One region of the Gordonia sp. LUNF6 genome, then DNA from elsewhere that is predicted to be linked to it. Evidence: riboswitches for the same ligand, from Rfam matches in the RefSeq annotation. Region 1 holds a riboswitch; the other holds the start of a gene.

What was found. A riboswitch is a leader RNA that binds a small molecule or an ion and turns the genes downstream of it on or off. The one in region 1 is predicted to bind cobalamin.
Region 2: linked by a shared signal. The riboswitch ahead of ACK8HH_RS00695 (ABC transporter substrate-binding protein) and the one ahead of metE (5-methyltetrahydropteroyltriglutamate--homocysteine S-methyltransferase) in region 1 are both predicted to bind cobalamin.

What each region holds. Positions count from the first base shown of each region.
Region 1 covers NZ_CP178181.1:1,282,129-1,289,391, forward strand. The annotation lists gene ACK8HH_RS06015 (FMN-binding glutamate synthase family protein) at 1-1,595, opposite strand, end outside; gene metE (5-methyltetrahydropteroyltriglutamate--homocysteine S-methyltransferase) at 1,741-4,092, opposite strand; cobalamin riboswitch at 4,201-4,435, opposite strand; gene ACK8HH_RS06025 (hypothetical protein) at 4,667-5,116, shown strand; gene ACK8HH_RS06030 (hypothetical protein) at 5,161-5,517, opposite strand; gene ACK8HH_RS06035 (acetyl/propionyl/methylcrotonyl-CoA carboxylase subunit alpha) at 5,649-7,263, opposite strand, start outside.
Region 2 covers NZ_CP178181.1:131,856-139,118, forward strand. The annotation lists gene galT (galactose-1-phosphate uridylyltransferase) at 1-763, opposite strand, end outside; gene ACK8HH_RS00675 (MFS transporter) at 864-2,411, opposite strand; gene ACK8HH_RS00680 (TetR/AcrR family transcriptional regulator) at 2,411-2,959, opposite strand; gene ACK8HH_RS00685 (helix-turn-helix domain-containing protein) at 3,041-3,598, opposite strand; gene ACK8HH_RS00690 (acyl-CoA thioesterase) at 3,648-4,448, shown strand; cobalamin riboswitch at 4,487-4,673, shown strand; gene ACK8HH_RS00695 (ABC transporter substrate-binding protein) at 4,702-5,667, shown strand; gene ACK8HH_RS00700 (iron ABC transporter permease) at 5,675-6,715, shown strand; gene ACK8HH_RS00705 (ABC transporter ATP-binding protein) at 6,712-7,263, shown strand, end outside.

The DNA.
Region 1 (7,263 bases):
GGTTCGTGCGCACTCGTGAGGACGAAGGACTCCGCACTCGCGTACTCCCAGTCCTCGCGCCACGACTCCGGCGGGCGGGTCAGCAGTTCGCCCGGCGCGAGCCACTCGTAGATCTCCGCGTACGACTTCGATCTGTTCGGCCCCACCGTCCGCATCAGCATCGACGGGTGGAGATCGTCGAAGCTCGTCAGTCCCATCGACGCGACGAACTGCTTGGCGTTGTCGACGACGTGGCGCTGCAGGTTGTAGACCCGTTCGGTCTTGTCGGGCACGTCGAGTGCGCGGGCTCGCTTCGGATCCTGGGTGGCCACGCCGACCGGGCACTTGTTGGTGTGGCACTGCTGCGCCTGAATGCATCCGACGGCCATCATCATCGCCCTCGCCGCGAGGGTGAAATCGGCGCCCTGGATCACGCGCTTGACGATGTCGATGCCGTTGGTGATCTTGCCCGACGCGCCGATCCGGATCTGGTCGCGCAGACCGGTGCCGACCAGCGCGTTGTGCACCGTCATCAGGCCTTCGGTCAGCGGGGTCCCGACGTTGTCCTCGAATTCCACCGGCGCGGCCCCGGTGCCGCCCTCGGCCCCGTCGACGATGATGAAATCGGGTGCGATCCCGGTCTGGCGGATGGCCTTGCAGATGCCGAGGAGCTCACTGCGCGAACCGACGCACAGTTTGAAGCCGACCGGCTTGCCGCCCGACAGGTCGCGCAGACGGCCGATGAACTCGCACAGCCCGACGGGGGTGTGGAAAGCGTTGTGCGAGGGCGGTGAGACGACGGACCGCCCGGCGGGGACACCCCGCATCTGCGCGATCTCGGCCGTCACCTTGGGGCCGGGCATCACTCCGCCGAGACCGGGTTTGGCCCCCTGGGACAGCTTGATCGAAATGCACTTGACTTGCGGGTTCGATGCCTTGTCACGGAACTGCTCGGGGTCGAAGTGCCCGTCGGGGGTGCGGCAGCCGAAATAACCCGTGCCGATCTCCCAGATCAGATCGCCCCCGGGCCGCAGATGGTAGGAGCTGAGCCCGCCCTCACCGGTGTCGTGTGCGAAGCCGCCTTTGGCGGCACCGCCGTTGAGTGCCAGGATCGCATTCGCCGACAGCGCGCCGAAGCTCATCGCGGACACGTTGTACATCGCCATGTCGTACGGCTGAGTGCACGCCGGCCCGCCGATCCGCACGGTGGGGGTCTCGTCGGTGGCGGAGTGCGCGACGATCGAGTGCCGCACGTACTCGTATCCGATCACCGTCGGATCGCGCTGGGTGCCGAACGGGTCGACGTCCTTGACGTCCTTGGCGCGTTCGTAGATCGTGGTGCGCGTCTCCCGGTCGAACGGGGTCCCGTCGGTGTCGCGTTCGATGAAGTACTGCTGGATCTCCGGCCGGATGCTCTCCATGAGGAAGCGGAAATGCCCGAGCACCGGATAGTTCCGCAGAATGCTGTGGCGGGCCTGCACCAGGTCGTACGTGCCGACCAGTGCGATGAAGGCGAGGACGCCGGTGACGAATAGCCACCACGGGGAGACCAGGACGAGTGTCGAGGACACCGCGGCGAGAACCCACGTCGCGGCAACAGCCAACCATCTGAGCATCGTCTCCACCTCTTGTCGCGGGCACCGCCGGTCGGGGAATCGGGCGGCTCCCACTGTAGTTCGGACGCGGCGGTACCGGAGGCAGGACGGGCCGCACCGGATCCATCGGTCACCGGTGAGCGGTGTCCGATGGATCCGGTCGCGATCAGGTGGCGGGCACCGTGGCCCGATCGGCGGCGATCTCCTCGCGGACCCGGCGGGCGGCGTCGACCATGTTCCGCAGCGCGGCGGTGACCTCGTCGGTGCGGCGGGTCTTGAGCCCGCAGTCGGGATTGACCCACAGCCGGTCGGCGCGCACCGCGTCGAGCGCTTCACGCAGCGACGCGGCCATCTCATCGGCGGCCGGCACGCGTGGCGAATGGATGTCGTAGACGCCCGGACCCACCTGGGCGGCGAAGCCGGCCGCGTCGAGGTCGTCGAGGACCTCCATATGGGAGCGCGCCGCCTCGATGGAGGTGACGTCCGCGTCGAGCGCGGCGATCGCACCGATCACCTCGCCGAACTCCGAGTAGCACAGATGCGTGTGGATCGCGGTGGCGTCGCCGACCCCGCCGGTGGCGATACGGAAGGCGGTCACCGCCCAGTCGAGGTACGCCGCGCGGTCGGCGGTCCGCAGCGGCAGCAGTTCGCGCAGTGCCGGTTCGTCGACCTGGATGATCGGTACCCCCGCGCGCTCGAGATCGGTGGTCTCGTCCCGGATCGCGAGAGCCACCTGACGCGCGGTCTCGGCGAGCGGCTGGTCGTCGCGGACGAACGACCACGCGAGGATCGTCACCGGGCCGGTGAGCATGCCCTTGACCGGCTTCTCGGTCAGGGACTGCGCGTAGGTGATCCAGCCGACCGTCATCGGCGACGACCGCCGGACGTCGCCGAACAGGATCGGCGGCCGGACGCAGCGTGACCCGTACGACTGGACCCAGCCGGCGGCCGTCGCGAAGAAGCCGTCGAGTTGTTCGGCGAAGTACTGGACCATGTCGTTCCGCTCGGGTTCCCCGTGGACGAGGACGTCCAGACCCACCTGCTCCTGCAGGGCGATCACCGCGGCGACCTCCTGCTCCATCCGGGACCGGTAGGCCGCCGAGTCGATGGTTCCATTCCGCAGCGCGAGGCGCGCCTTGCGGATCTCGACCGTCTGCGGGTACGAGCCGATGGTCGTGGTCGGCAGGACGGGCAGGCCGAGCGCGGCGTCCTGCGCCTCACGGCGGTCGGGCGCGGGCGAGCGGGTCCAGTCGGCCGGAGTGAGCCCGGCGAGGCGTTCGCGGACCGCGGCGACGTGTACGCGCGGGTCCGCTGCCCGGGACGCCAGTGCCGCGCGCGCCGCCTCGAACCGGCACGCCTGGTCGTCCCGGCCGTGCGCCAGGGCCCGAGCGAGCGCGGCCACCTCGCCGAACTTCTCTTCGGCGAAGGCCAGCCATCCGTGCAGCACCGGGTCGAGTTCGAACTCGTCGCGCACGGTGTACGGGACGTGCAGTGTGGAACACGAGGTCGAGACCGCGAGGGCACCGGCGTGCGCGCGCAGCGACTCGAGTGCGGCCAGCGCCGCGTCGAGGTCGGTGCGCCAGACGTTGCGGCCGTCCACCACGCCGGCGACTACCAGTTTTCCGGTCAGATCGGCGGCGCGGACGGTGTCCGGAGAGCCGGTCACCAGGTCCACTCCGACGCCCTCCACCTCGGTCCGCGCCAGTGCCGCGAGACGGTCGCCCGCATCGCCGAAGTACGTCTGCACCAGGATCCGCGGGCGCGTCCGGACAGCCGACAGCACACTGTAGACGCGTTCGGCGAGGTCGGTGAGACCGTCGGCCTGATCGGTCACCAGCGTGGGTTCGTCGATCTGGACCCAGTCGACACCGGTCTGGGCCAGGCGGCCGAGGAGATCGGTGTAGAGCGGCAGGAGATCGTCGATGCGGGTCAGCGGTGCCGGGCCGCCGTCGACCGCCTTGGCGAGCGCGAGGAAGGTGATCGGTCCGATCACCACGGGACGGGCGGGCACGCCCTGAGCCTGCGCCTGAGCGATCTCATCGAGGACTGTGCCCGGGTCGAGGGTGAACTCGGTGTCCGGACCGATCTCCGGAACCAGGTAGTGGTAGTTGGTGTCGAACCACTTGGTCATCTCCAGCGGTGCGATGTCGGGGCCCGGGCCGCCGGCGGTGCCGCGGGCGGCGGCGAAGTAGCGGTCCAGCGGATCGTCGATCGCCGCCACTCGCGGTGGCAGCGCGCCGAGCATCACAGCGGTGTCGAGCACCTGGTCGTAGTACGAGAACGTGTTGACGGGCACCGAGTCGAAACCGGCGTCGATCAGTCTGCTCCAGCTGTCGCGGCGGATGCCCGTTGCGACCCGGGTGAGCGCGGCGGCGTCGATCCGGCCCGCCCAATAGGCTTCGACCGCGCGCTTGAGCTCCCGGTTGGCGCCGATCCGGGCGACGCCGGGGACGGTGGCCGTGAAGCCCGCAGAGTGGGTGGTGCTGGTGTCGGTGGTGATAGTCGTGTCATCGGACATGACGTGTTCTTCTCCTGCATGAGTAGTTCGAGCCGTCGCCATACCGGGCGCTGCGAACCGCAGTTCGTCAGTCGCCCGTTTCCTCGAGGCGGACAGCCATCGGGCGCGGATGCGCTCGATACATCCGGCAGGTCTTCGGGCTCGTCGGCGCGCGGGCCAGGAATGGAGCCCGCTTCTACTGGCCGTCGCTTCCCAGGCGCCGCCGCCGGTGAGCCGTGGCTCGGGCGGGGCGGTCCCAGTGCGTGTGACGGCGGTCGTTCCGACATACCGCTGCGGGTCAGCTCCGGAGTCTCACCGGATTCCCTCTTCGCGGGCGGTCGCTGCCGTCGGCAGCGAACTCGCGTCGACGCCCGGCGGGAAGCAGGGGCTCCATAGTGATCCCGGCCGGGCGAACCAGTTGCAGTTATCGATGGTAAAGGACCGGGTATCATTGGGCAGCATGGGATCCGGCGGTGATTTTAACTCCGGCGGACCGGCTCATCCGGTCGCTGGGATCATCCTCGTAGCCCGTGGAGACGAGCGGAATCCCGCAGGTGACGGCGATGTTCCGACAGAACAGCGACTGATGGCCTGCGTGTCAAGTCTGGGCGCCGGCGGCTGCAAGGACATCTATGTGGCGCTCGGCGCCCGCGTGGTTCCGGCGCCCGACACCTCGTCGACGACGCTCTATCTCCCCGAGTGGTACGACAGTCTCGACGCCTGCTCGAGTGCGGCGCTGAAGTTCGTCGATCAGCATCCGAGTCTGGCGGGGGCGGTGATCCAGACCCTCGACAGCCCGGATGCCGGTTCGATCGCCGTCGCACGCGTCATCGAGGCCGCCGCCGACTGCCCGACGAGTCTGTGCCGCGCGGCGTTCGGCGGCCGTCCCGCCCAACCCTTCTACCTGGGAGCCGAACGCGTTCGCGAGGCCATCGCGGAGCTGGGGGCGGGACTGCCTGCCGTGCGGTATCTCGTCGCGCACCGCGACGACATGGTGCTGGTCGACTGCACCGATCTCGGGAACCCCGCCGACTCGCCCCTCTGAGCGCCGGCCTGAATGCGCGGCGACCTGGATGCGCGGCGTCCGGGTCAGCGGCCCGGCAGTCCGGAGCGCAGAGCCGCCGCTTCGACGTCGAGCAGTGCGCTCGCGCAACGGGTGGCGGGATCGACCGCGGCCGCGAGCGCGGCGTCGTAGCCGTCGCGGGCGAGGCCGGCCACCGACCCCGCGGCGTCGACGCCGATCAGCGCCGCGAGTTCTCCGGTGGTGGGAACGCACACCGCCCACGTGAGCCGCGACTCGTCGGCCCACGCGGCGTCGGCGGCTCGGATGTACTCGACCGGATCGCCGACGCCGAGGAGCTCGAGCGCGGGCACATCGGACAACCGCTCGTCGTGCCGCAGGGCGCGCAGATACCACGCACCGGCGTTGATCTCGACAGCTTCCATGACGGGTCCTTCTCGTTCGCTCACGAATCGGCCGGATCCGGGCGCGTGCACGGCTCCGAAAACGGGCTGTGCCGTTCCTCCTGACTCGACATCGGTCAGGCGGAACGGCACAGCCGGAGGTGTATCCGGTTCTACTTGATCTCGAGCAGCACCGTGCCCTGGGTGACCGCGGCACCGGCCTCGGCGGACAGGCTGGTGATGGTGCCGGCCTTGTGCGCAGTGACCGGGTTCTCCATCTTCATGGCCTCCAGGACCACGACCAGGTCGCCCTCGGCGACCTCGTCGCCCTCACCGACGGCCACCTTGACGACGGTGCCCTGCATCGGCGCGGTCACGGCGTCGCCGGAGGCAGCGGCGCCGCCGCCCTTCTTGCGCGTGCGCGACTTCGGCTTGCGGCGGATGGCGCCGTTGGTGCCGCCACCGCCGCCCAGGTTGAGATCGCCGGGCAGCGAGACCTCGACGCGGCGGCCGTCGACCTCGACGATGACCTTCTGGCGCTGGGTGTCGTCCTCGTCGTCGAGCGGCTCACCGCCGGTGAAGGACTTGATCGGGTTGTCCCAATCGGTCTCGATCCACTTGGTGTAGACCTCGAAGCCCTCGACGCCGTTCTCGTCGGTGCTGCCGATGAAGGCGGGGTTCGACACGATGTGGCGGTGGAACGGGATCACGGTGGCGAGGCCGTCGACCTCGAACTCGGCCAGTGCGCGGCGGGCGCGCTCGAGTGCCTGGGTCCGGTTCTCGCCGGTGACGATCAGCTTGGCCAGCATCGAGTCGAACTGACCGCCGATGACGTCGCCCTGGCGGACGCCCGAGTCGACGCGGACGCCGGGGCCGGAGGGCTCGCGGTAGACGGTGATCGGGCCGGGCGCGGGCAGGAAGCCTCGCCCGGCGTCCTCACCGTTGATCCGGAACTCGAAGGAGTGACCACGCGGGGTCGGATCCTCGGTGATCTCCAGGGCCTTGCCCTCGGCGATGCGGAACTGCTGGCGCACCAGATCGATGCCCGAGGTCTCCTCGGTGACCGGGTGCTCCACCTGGAGTCGGGTGTTGACCTCGAGGAACGAGACGGTGTCACCCTGGACCAGGTACTCCACGGTGCCCGCGCCGTAGTAGCCGGCCTCGCGGCAGATGGCCTTCGCGGAGGAGTGGATGCGCGCCCGCTGCTCGTCGGTCAGGAAGGGAGCGGGGGCCTCCTCCACCAGCTTCTGGAACCGGCGCTGCAGCGAGCAGTCACGGGTTCCGGCGACGACGACGTTGCCGTGCTGGTCGGCGATGACCTGGGCCTCGACGTGTCGCGCCTTGTCGAGGTACTGCTCCACGAAGCACTCGCCGCGACCGAATGCCGCGACGGCCTCGCGGGTGGCCGACTCGAACAGCTCGGGGATCTCCTCGACGGTGTGCGCGACCTTCATGCCGCGGCCGCCGCCGCCGAAGGCGGCCTTGATCGCGACCGGGACGCCGTACTGCTTGGCGAACTCGACGACCTCGTCGGCGCCGGCGACGGGATCCTTGGTGCCGGCGGCCATCGGCGCCTTCGCGCGCTCGGCGATGTGGCGTGCGGTCACCTTGTCGCCGAGGTCACGGATGGCCGACGGGGGCGGGCCGATCCAGGTGAGACCGGCGTCGATCACGGCCTGTGCGAAGTCCGCGTTCTCCGAGAGGAAGCCGTATCCGGGGTGGACTGCGTCAGCGCCGGACTTGGCGGCGGCGTCGAGGACCTTGTCGAACACCAGGTACGACTCGGCC
Region 2 (7,263 bases), 1.2 Mb from region 1:
CGAACGCGGTGGTGTGCGCGGTCGACAGGAGAATTCGCTCGCCGTCTTCGAGTTCGCGGGCGAGGATCGCTTCGAAGAGGTCTGCGGAGTGCTCGCGCCGATACCGACCGGCCGACCGCAGCATCGATTCGGTGCGTCGGGTACGGAACGGGTAGGCGTAGATCTGGCCGTGCGGGTGACCGAGGGTCACGCCGATCTCCTCGCCGCGATTCTCGAAACAATGGACCTCGCGCACGCCGTCCAACGCCATGAGCTCGGCGGTCCGGTGCGCCAGAGCGTCGAGGACCAGGCGGGCGCGGCGTTCGGGGAGTGCGCCGAACGAACCGTCGTGGTCGCTGGTGAAGCAGACCACCTCGCAGCGGCCGGTGCCCGGAATCTCGGTCCGCAGCGGATCGTCGCTCGCCGGCGGCGACGCTCCGGCACCGGCATGCTCCGGTGGTGCGGCGAGCGACGGGAAGCGATTCTCGAACACCGCCACCCCGTAGTCCGACGCTGGGATCTCGCTTCGGAGACCCTCCGGGTCGGGGCACAGCGGGCACTGCCGCCGCGGCGGCAGATGGGTACGGTCCTGGCGCGCGGGCGCCACGATCACCCAGTCGTTCGTGACGGGGTCTCGGCGGACGGTCGTCGCACCGCGATCCGTCGGCAGGTCGCGGCGGTCGGGGCGCAGGACGGAGGCCTCGCCGTCGTCGAACAGCAGTATCTCGCGTCCGTCACTGAGCCGTCCGCGGACCGGTTCGGGGAGAGACCTCGCCGTCGACACGCGGCGAATCTACCATCGGGCTCCGGTCGCGACGACCTTCCGCGACCGGAGCCCGGCACGCGTTTTCAGATCGTCACGGGGAGATGACCCCGAGCCCGGCTCATCCCTCGACCACCTCGGCGTCGATACGCGTACCCGCGGGAACCAGGGCGTACACCGCCGCGGCGACCGCCAGCATGATGAGACCGCCGGTGAGGCTGGTGATCTGCAGCGAATCGGTGAACGCGGTACCGGCTTGCTGTGCCAGGTTCGGCATGTGCAGCTGATCGGCGACGCCCGCCGCGGACCCGATCGACTCGCGGGCCGCGTCGTGCAATCGGGGATCGAGGTCGTCCAGCGCGCCGGACTCGTCGAGCCGGCTGCGATAGAGCACCGCGGCGACGCTGCCGAGGAGCGCGACACCGATGACGCTGCCGAGTTCGTAGGAGGTCTCCTCCATCGCGGCGGCGTTGCCCGCGCGGTTCTCGGGGCTGCCCGACATGATCAGCGCCGAGCCGATCGCCAGCGATCCGATGCCGACACCCACCAGGATCAACGACACGACGGCCGACGCGTAGTGCAGCTCTCCGGGGATCAGGTACACGGCGATCATGCCGATGCCGGCCACCGCGATGCCGCCGGCAATGACGATTCGCGGACCGACGCGTTCGGCCAGACGCGGTGCGGCGAGCGAGGCGGCGGCCGAGGCGACAGCGAGCGGGACCAGCTGCAGGCCGGCACGGATCGGTGAACTGCCCTCCACCGACTGCAGCCACTGGGCGAGCAGCAGCAGGGCCGCGGCCATCGCGAACATCGAGCCGAGGGCGCCGGCGATACCGCCGGTGAAGACGCGGCTGCGGAACAGCCCGACGTCGAGCATCGGCCGGTCCTGGCGCAGACTGCGGCGGACGAAGACGGTCAGCAGCAGCACTCCTGCGGCGAACGCGGCCCAGCCCTCGGGGACCAGCAGACTCGATTCGGCACCGAAGTGCTTCACCGACCACATCAGGAGCACCATGCCGGAGAACGAGAGGGCGATGCCCAGCCAGTCCCAGACTCCCGGGTCGGCCGACCGCGACTCGGGGAGCAGGAAGACCCCGGCGACCACGGCCAGCGCCATCAGCGGAGCGTTGACGAGGAAAGCCGACTGCCAGGAGAAGTGCTCCACCAGGAAACCGCCGACCAGCGGGCCGATCGCCGCACCGAGACCGGCGACCGACGACCACACCGCGAGTGCGCGCGCCCGCCGGCGCGCGTCGGTGAACAGGACGCGGATCGTCGACAGTGTGGTCGGCATGATGAACGCGCCGCCGATGCCGAGGAGGGCGCGGATGGCGATCACCGCGGTCGCCGACTCGGCGACCAGGACGAGCAGCGATGCGGCGCCGAAGACGGCGTACCCGGCCAACAGCATCCGCTTGCGTCCCCAGCGGTCGGCCAACGATGCGGCCGGGACGAGCAGCCCGGCGAGCACCAGCGAGTAGACGTCGACGATCCATAGCAGCTGGGAGGCGGTGGGCTCCAAGTCGGCCGACATCGCGGGAAGAGCGATGTTCAGGATCGTCATATCCATCACGATCACGAGCAGGCTCGCACTCAACACAGCGGTCGCGAGCCAGGCGCGGACGGTGGAGTAGCCGGTGCTCCCCGTGGTGGGTGAGGCAGTCATCACGGTTGTCTTTTCTGCGCCATGAACGGCGCGACGAGAGTGTGCAGGAAGTCTTTGGAGACGACGGTGTTGTGCAATGCCGCGTGCATCACGACGCCGTCGGAGACGATCGCGAGGGCGAGCGCGTTGTCGGGTCCGACGTAATCGCTCAAGATCTCGACGAGATTGGTCTGCCAGCGGAGCGACAGCGCGCGCAGTTCGGGATCGAACAGGCCCGCCGACATCAGCGAGACGTCGGCCGCGACGGCGCGGCTGTCGGCGAGGTAGTCGTGAATCTGATCCACCAGCGCTTCCGCTGACCCGCCGGCCGCGACCAGGCTGCTCCGCACGGCGGCCAGGTCTTCGTCGACCTCCGCGGCGAGCCGCTCCAGGGCCTGGGTGCGCAGGTCGTCGATGGAGGTGAAGTACTGGGTCGTCGATCCCAACGGCACACCCGCACGCTCGGCGACGCGGCGGTGCGTCAGCGCGGCCGGTCCGAGTTCGACCACCAGATCCGCCGCCGCGGCGAGAATCGCCGCCCGCCGTGCCTCCGGGTCGTGCTTGGCCATGACTCCCTCACAATTCTGTACGAATGTACATGTACTTTTGTACAGGGCTGGCGGAGGTCTGTCGACCGAATATCGGAGGGCTCAGCCCCACGTCTCGCGGATGTGTGCCGACAAGGCGTCGAGCGGTGCGGTGGAACGGGTGGCGCGAGAGGTGATGATGGCGCCTTCGAGGGCTGCCACCAGCATGTCGCCGGCGCGTCGGGCGGCGTCCGCGGCCAGTCCGTCGGCCTCGAAGGACGCGGCGATCTGGCCCGCCAGCGTTTGGAAAGCCGTGGCGGCGCGCTCGGCCGCACCCGGGTACTCCGCGGCGGAGGTGGAGGCGGCCACCAGGGGGCAGCCGAGGCGGTAGTCGTGGCGCACCAGGGTCTGCTTCCACTCGTCCACGATGACGATCAGACCCGCCACAGCGGTCCGGCCGTACAGTGCGGCCGCGAGGCGCGACGAGGCGTGCCTGGCCGCCTCGTCGGTGGCCTGCTCCAGCAGTTGCGCCTTGCCGCGGGGGAAGTGCTGGTACATCGAGCGCCGCGCCACGCCGCTGTGCTCCATGAGCTCCGACATTCCGAATCCGTCGGCTCCCTTGCTCCGGAGCAGCTGAGTCGCCGACAGGAGCAGTCGGTCGCGGACGGGGAGTGTTGCCATGCACCCAGGGTACGCGTGAGTAGAACGATCGTTCTGTTACCGTCGACGCATGACTCACGTTTTCGATGAGGCCATCGCCCTCACGCCCACGGCGTCGGACCATGTGGTCCGCGCGCAGACGCATCCCGCGTACAACAACATGGTCGGCCCGTTCGGCGGCATCACGGCCGCGACCGTCGTCAACGGCATCCAGCAGCGGCCCGACGTCCTCGGCGATCCGCTCGCGCTGACCATCAATTACGCGGCACCGATCGCCGAAGGACAGTGGGATCTCGACCTGCGGCCCGTCCGGACCAACCGCACCAATCAGCACTGGGTGGTGACGATCAGCCAATCCGGACAGGTGGCGGCCACCGGCACCGCGGTCTTCGGCGTCGCCCGTGACACCTGGTCCGACACCGAGCCGACGCCTCCGGCCGCACCGCCCGCCGAGGAGGTCGAGGTCAGCGAGTACGTGGACTTCATCGCCTGGGCCAAGAACTACGACAAGCGGTTCGTCGCGGGCGGCATGGACGGGAGGAACGACGCCGACTCGACGTCGACGTTGTGGCTGCGCGACCGGCCCGAGCGGCCGCTCGACTTCCCGGCGCTCACCGCGATGACCGATGTCTTCTACCCTCGTGTCTTTCTCCGGCACGGAACCTACATGCCGGCGGGCACCATCACCCTGACCACGTATTTCCACGCCACCGCGCAGGAACTCGAGGCGCATGGAACCGGACACGTCCTCGCGACGGCGCGCGCCGCCCGGTTCGGGCACGGTCACTTCGACCAGTACGGACAGCTCTGGTCGGGCGAGGTGCTCCTCGCGACCACGCACCAGCTCGTGTACTTCAAAGACCCCGCCTGATTCGAGGTCGCCCGAGTGTCCCGGCCGTGCCCGGATACACTCGGGCGATACGTCACGGTGCTCGGGAAGTCCGGTGAGAAGCCGGCGCGGTACTCGCCACTGTGAACAGGTCCGGAAGTCGCCGGGAGTGCAGGACTCCAGCCACTGGGTGCTCGTCATCTGGGAAGGTGCGACCGCCGGCAGTCCTGTGTAGCCAGGAGACCGGCCGCGGCGTACCCCGAAGTTCCACGAGTATCTGGAAAGGGGGGTCGCATTGCGCACCCTGAAGAACGCGGTGATCCTGGCCGTCGCCGGCACCGTCCTCACCGTCTCCGCCTGTTCCGGCGACGATCCCGCATCGGGCGCCGACGGCTCGGCGATCAGCCTGCAGAACTGCGGCCGCACCGTCACCCTGAAGAAGCCGGCCGACGCGGCCATCACCGTCAACCAGGGGGCCACCGAGTCGGCCCTGGCCGTCGGCGCCGGCGGGCAACTGGTCGGCACCGCCTACCTCGACAGCGCCATCGCCCCGCAATGGGCCGCAGCCTACGGCGAGATCCCGGTGCTGTCGGAGAAGTACCCCACCCGCGAAGCGGTCCTCGAGAAGCACCCCGACCTGATCGCCGCGTCGTACAGCAGCGCCTTCGACGACAAGGCGCTGGGAAGCCGGCAGTCGTTCGACGACCTCGGTGTGGCGACCTACGTGTCGCCCTTCGGCTGCGAGGACAAGTCGAAGCGTCCGGCCTCGTCCTGGGACGCGGTGGCCGGTGAGACCAGCGACTACGGCGTGCTCTTCGGACGGACGGCCGATGCCGACCGGGTGAACGCCGACATGCGCGCGAAGCTAGCCGACCTCACCGCGAAGTCGGCCGGACGGGGCAAGACGGTTCTGTGGTGGGATTCCTCGACCGACAAGCCCTTCGTCGGTGCCGGCGACGGCGGGCCGCAATTGGTGATCGACGCCGTCGGCGCGAAGAACGTCTTCGGGGATCTCTCCGGCAACTGGGCCGAGACCGGCTGGGAGGCGGTGCTCAAAGCCGATCCGGACGTGATCGTCCTGGTGGACGCCGACTGGGATCCGGCCGCCGCCAAGCGGAAGTATCTGGAGTCCGACCCGGCGCTCAAGGACCTGAAGGCCGTCGCGAAGGGATCGTTCGTGGTGATCCCGTTCGCTGAGAGCACCCCCGGTCCGCGGCTGATCGACGGCGCCGCCAAGCTGTCGGACGCGCTCGCGAAGTAGTCGGCGCGTGCGCGAACGGCTCCGCGGTACACCGGCCCTGGCGGGTTGGCTGGCCGGACTGACGGTCCTGCTGCTGATCAGCATGGCGCTGGGAATCGTGGTCGGATCGGCCGATCTGCCGCTGGGCACGGTGGTGCGAGCGCTCGGCAGCAGCGTGGGCATCGGCACGTCCGATGTGCTCGACGAGAACATCGTCGTTCAGCTGCGGCTGCCGCGGGTGGTCGGAGCGGCACTCATCGGTGCGGGCCTGGCGGTCTGCGGCACCGTCCTGCAGTCGTTGACGGGCAACCAGCTGGCCGACCCGTACATCCTCGGGATGTCCGGCGGTGCGTCTCTCGGCGCCGTGGTGGTGTTGAGCACGGGAGTCGGCATGGGCAGCATGGCCGGTGGCTCAGTGGTCTCCGTCGCAGCGTTTCTGGGGGCGATGGGTTCGCTGCTGCTGGTGTTCGCGATCGCGGTCACGCGCGGGGGCGCGCTGCTTCCGGGCAGACTGATCCTGGCCGGCGTCGCCGTCGGGCAACTCGCCGCGGCGCTGAGTTCGGCGTTGATCTACTTCGGCCCGCACGGCACCGCCGACCGCGTCATGTTCTGGTCGATGGGGTCGGTGGCCGGCATCCGCTGGAACACCCTCGCGCTGACCGCGATCGTCACCGTGTGCACGATCGTCGCCGTGCTGGCCCACGCCCGAACGCTGGACGCCTTCGCCTTCGGTGAACGCGCCGCCGCGAGCCTGGGCACTCACGTGGCCCGCACTCGCTGGGTGCTCTACGCGCTGGTGTCGCTGTGCACCGCCGTCCTGGTGGCGCTGTCGGGGATCATCGGGTTCGTGGGGCTCGTGGTGCCGCACATGGTGCGCTTTCTCGTGGGCCCGCTGCACTATCGGGTCCTGCCGGTGGCGGTGGTGCTCGGGGCATTGGTGGTGGTCTGGGCCGACATCATCGCCCGCGGCGTGATGCCGTCGCGGGAACTGCCGCTCGGGCTCGTCACCTCGGTGATCGGCGTGCCCGCCTTCATCTACCTGCTCCGGCGACAGCGAGGCACCGAATGACCGGGACCGAGACCGGGATGCCCGGCATCGAGATGCGGGCGGTGAGCTTCGCCCGCGGCGAGCGGAGAATCCTCGACGACGTCACGGCCCGGGCGCCCGCCAGCCGATTCACCGGCGTGATCGGCCCGAACGGGTCCGGAAAGTCGACCCTGCTGTCGATGGTGATGCGTTGGCAGCGGCCCGACGCCGGCCAGGTGCTGCTGGGCGGCACCGACGTCCGGGAGTTGGGCCGCCGCGAGTTCGCGCGCACCGTCGCCGAGGTGGAACAGCACTCGGCGACCGTCCTGGAACTGTCGGTGGAACAGATTGTGGAGCTCGGCACCATCCCGCACGCCGGGGGATGGGCCAGGCCGCTCGGAGACGCCGCGCACGAGGCGCATCAGGCCATCGGAACGCTCGGCATCGAGCATCTGCGGCACCGCACCTGGCAGACCCTGTCCGGCGGCGAACGGCAGAAGGTCCAGATGGCGCGGGCGCTGGCGCAGCGCCCGAAGGTCCTCGTCCTCGACGAGCCGACCAACCATCTCGATGTGGCGGCCGGGCTTCAC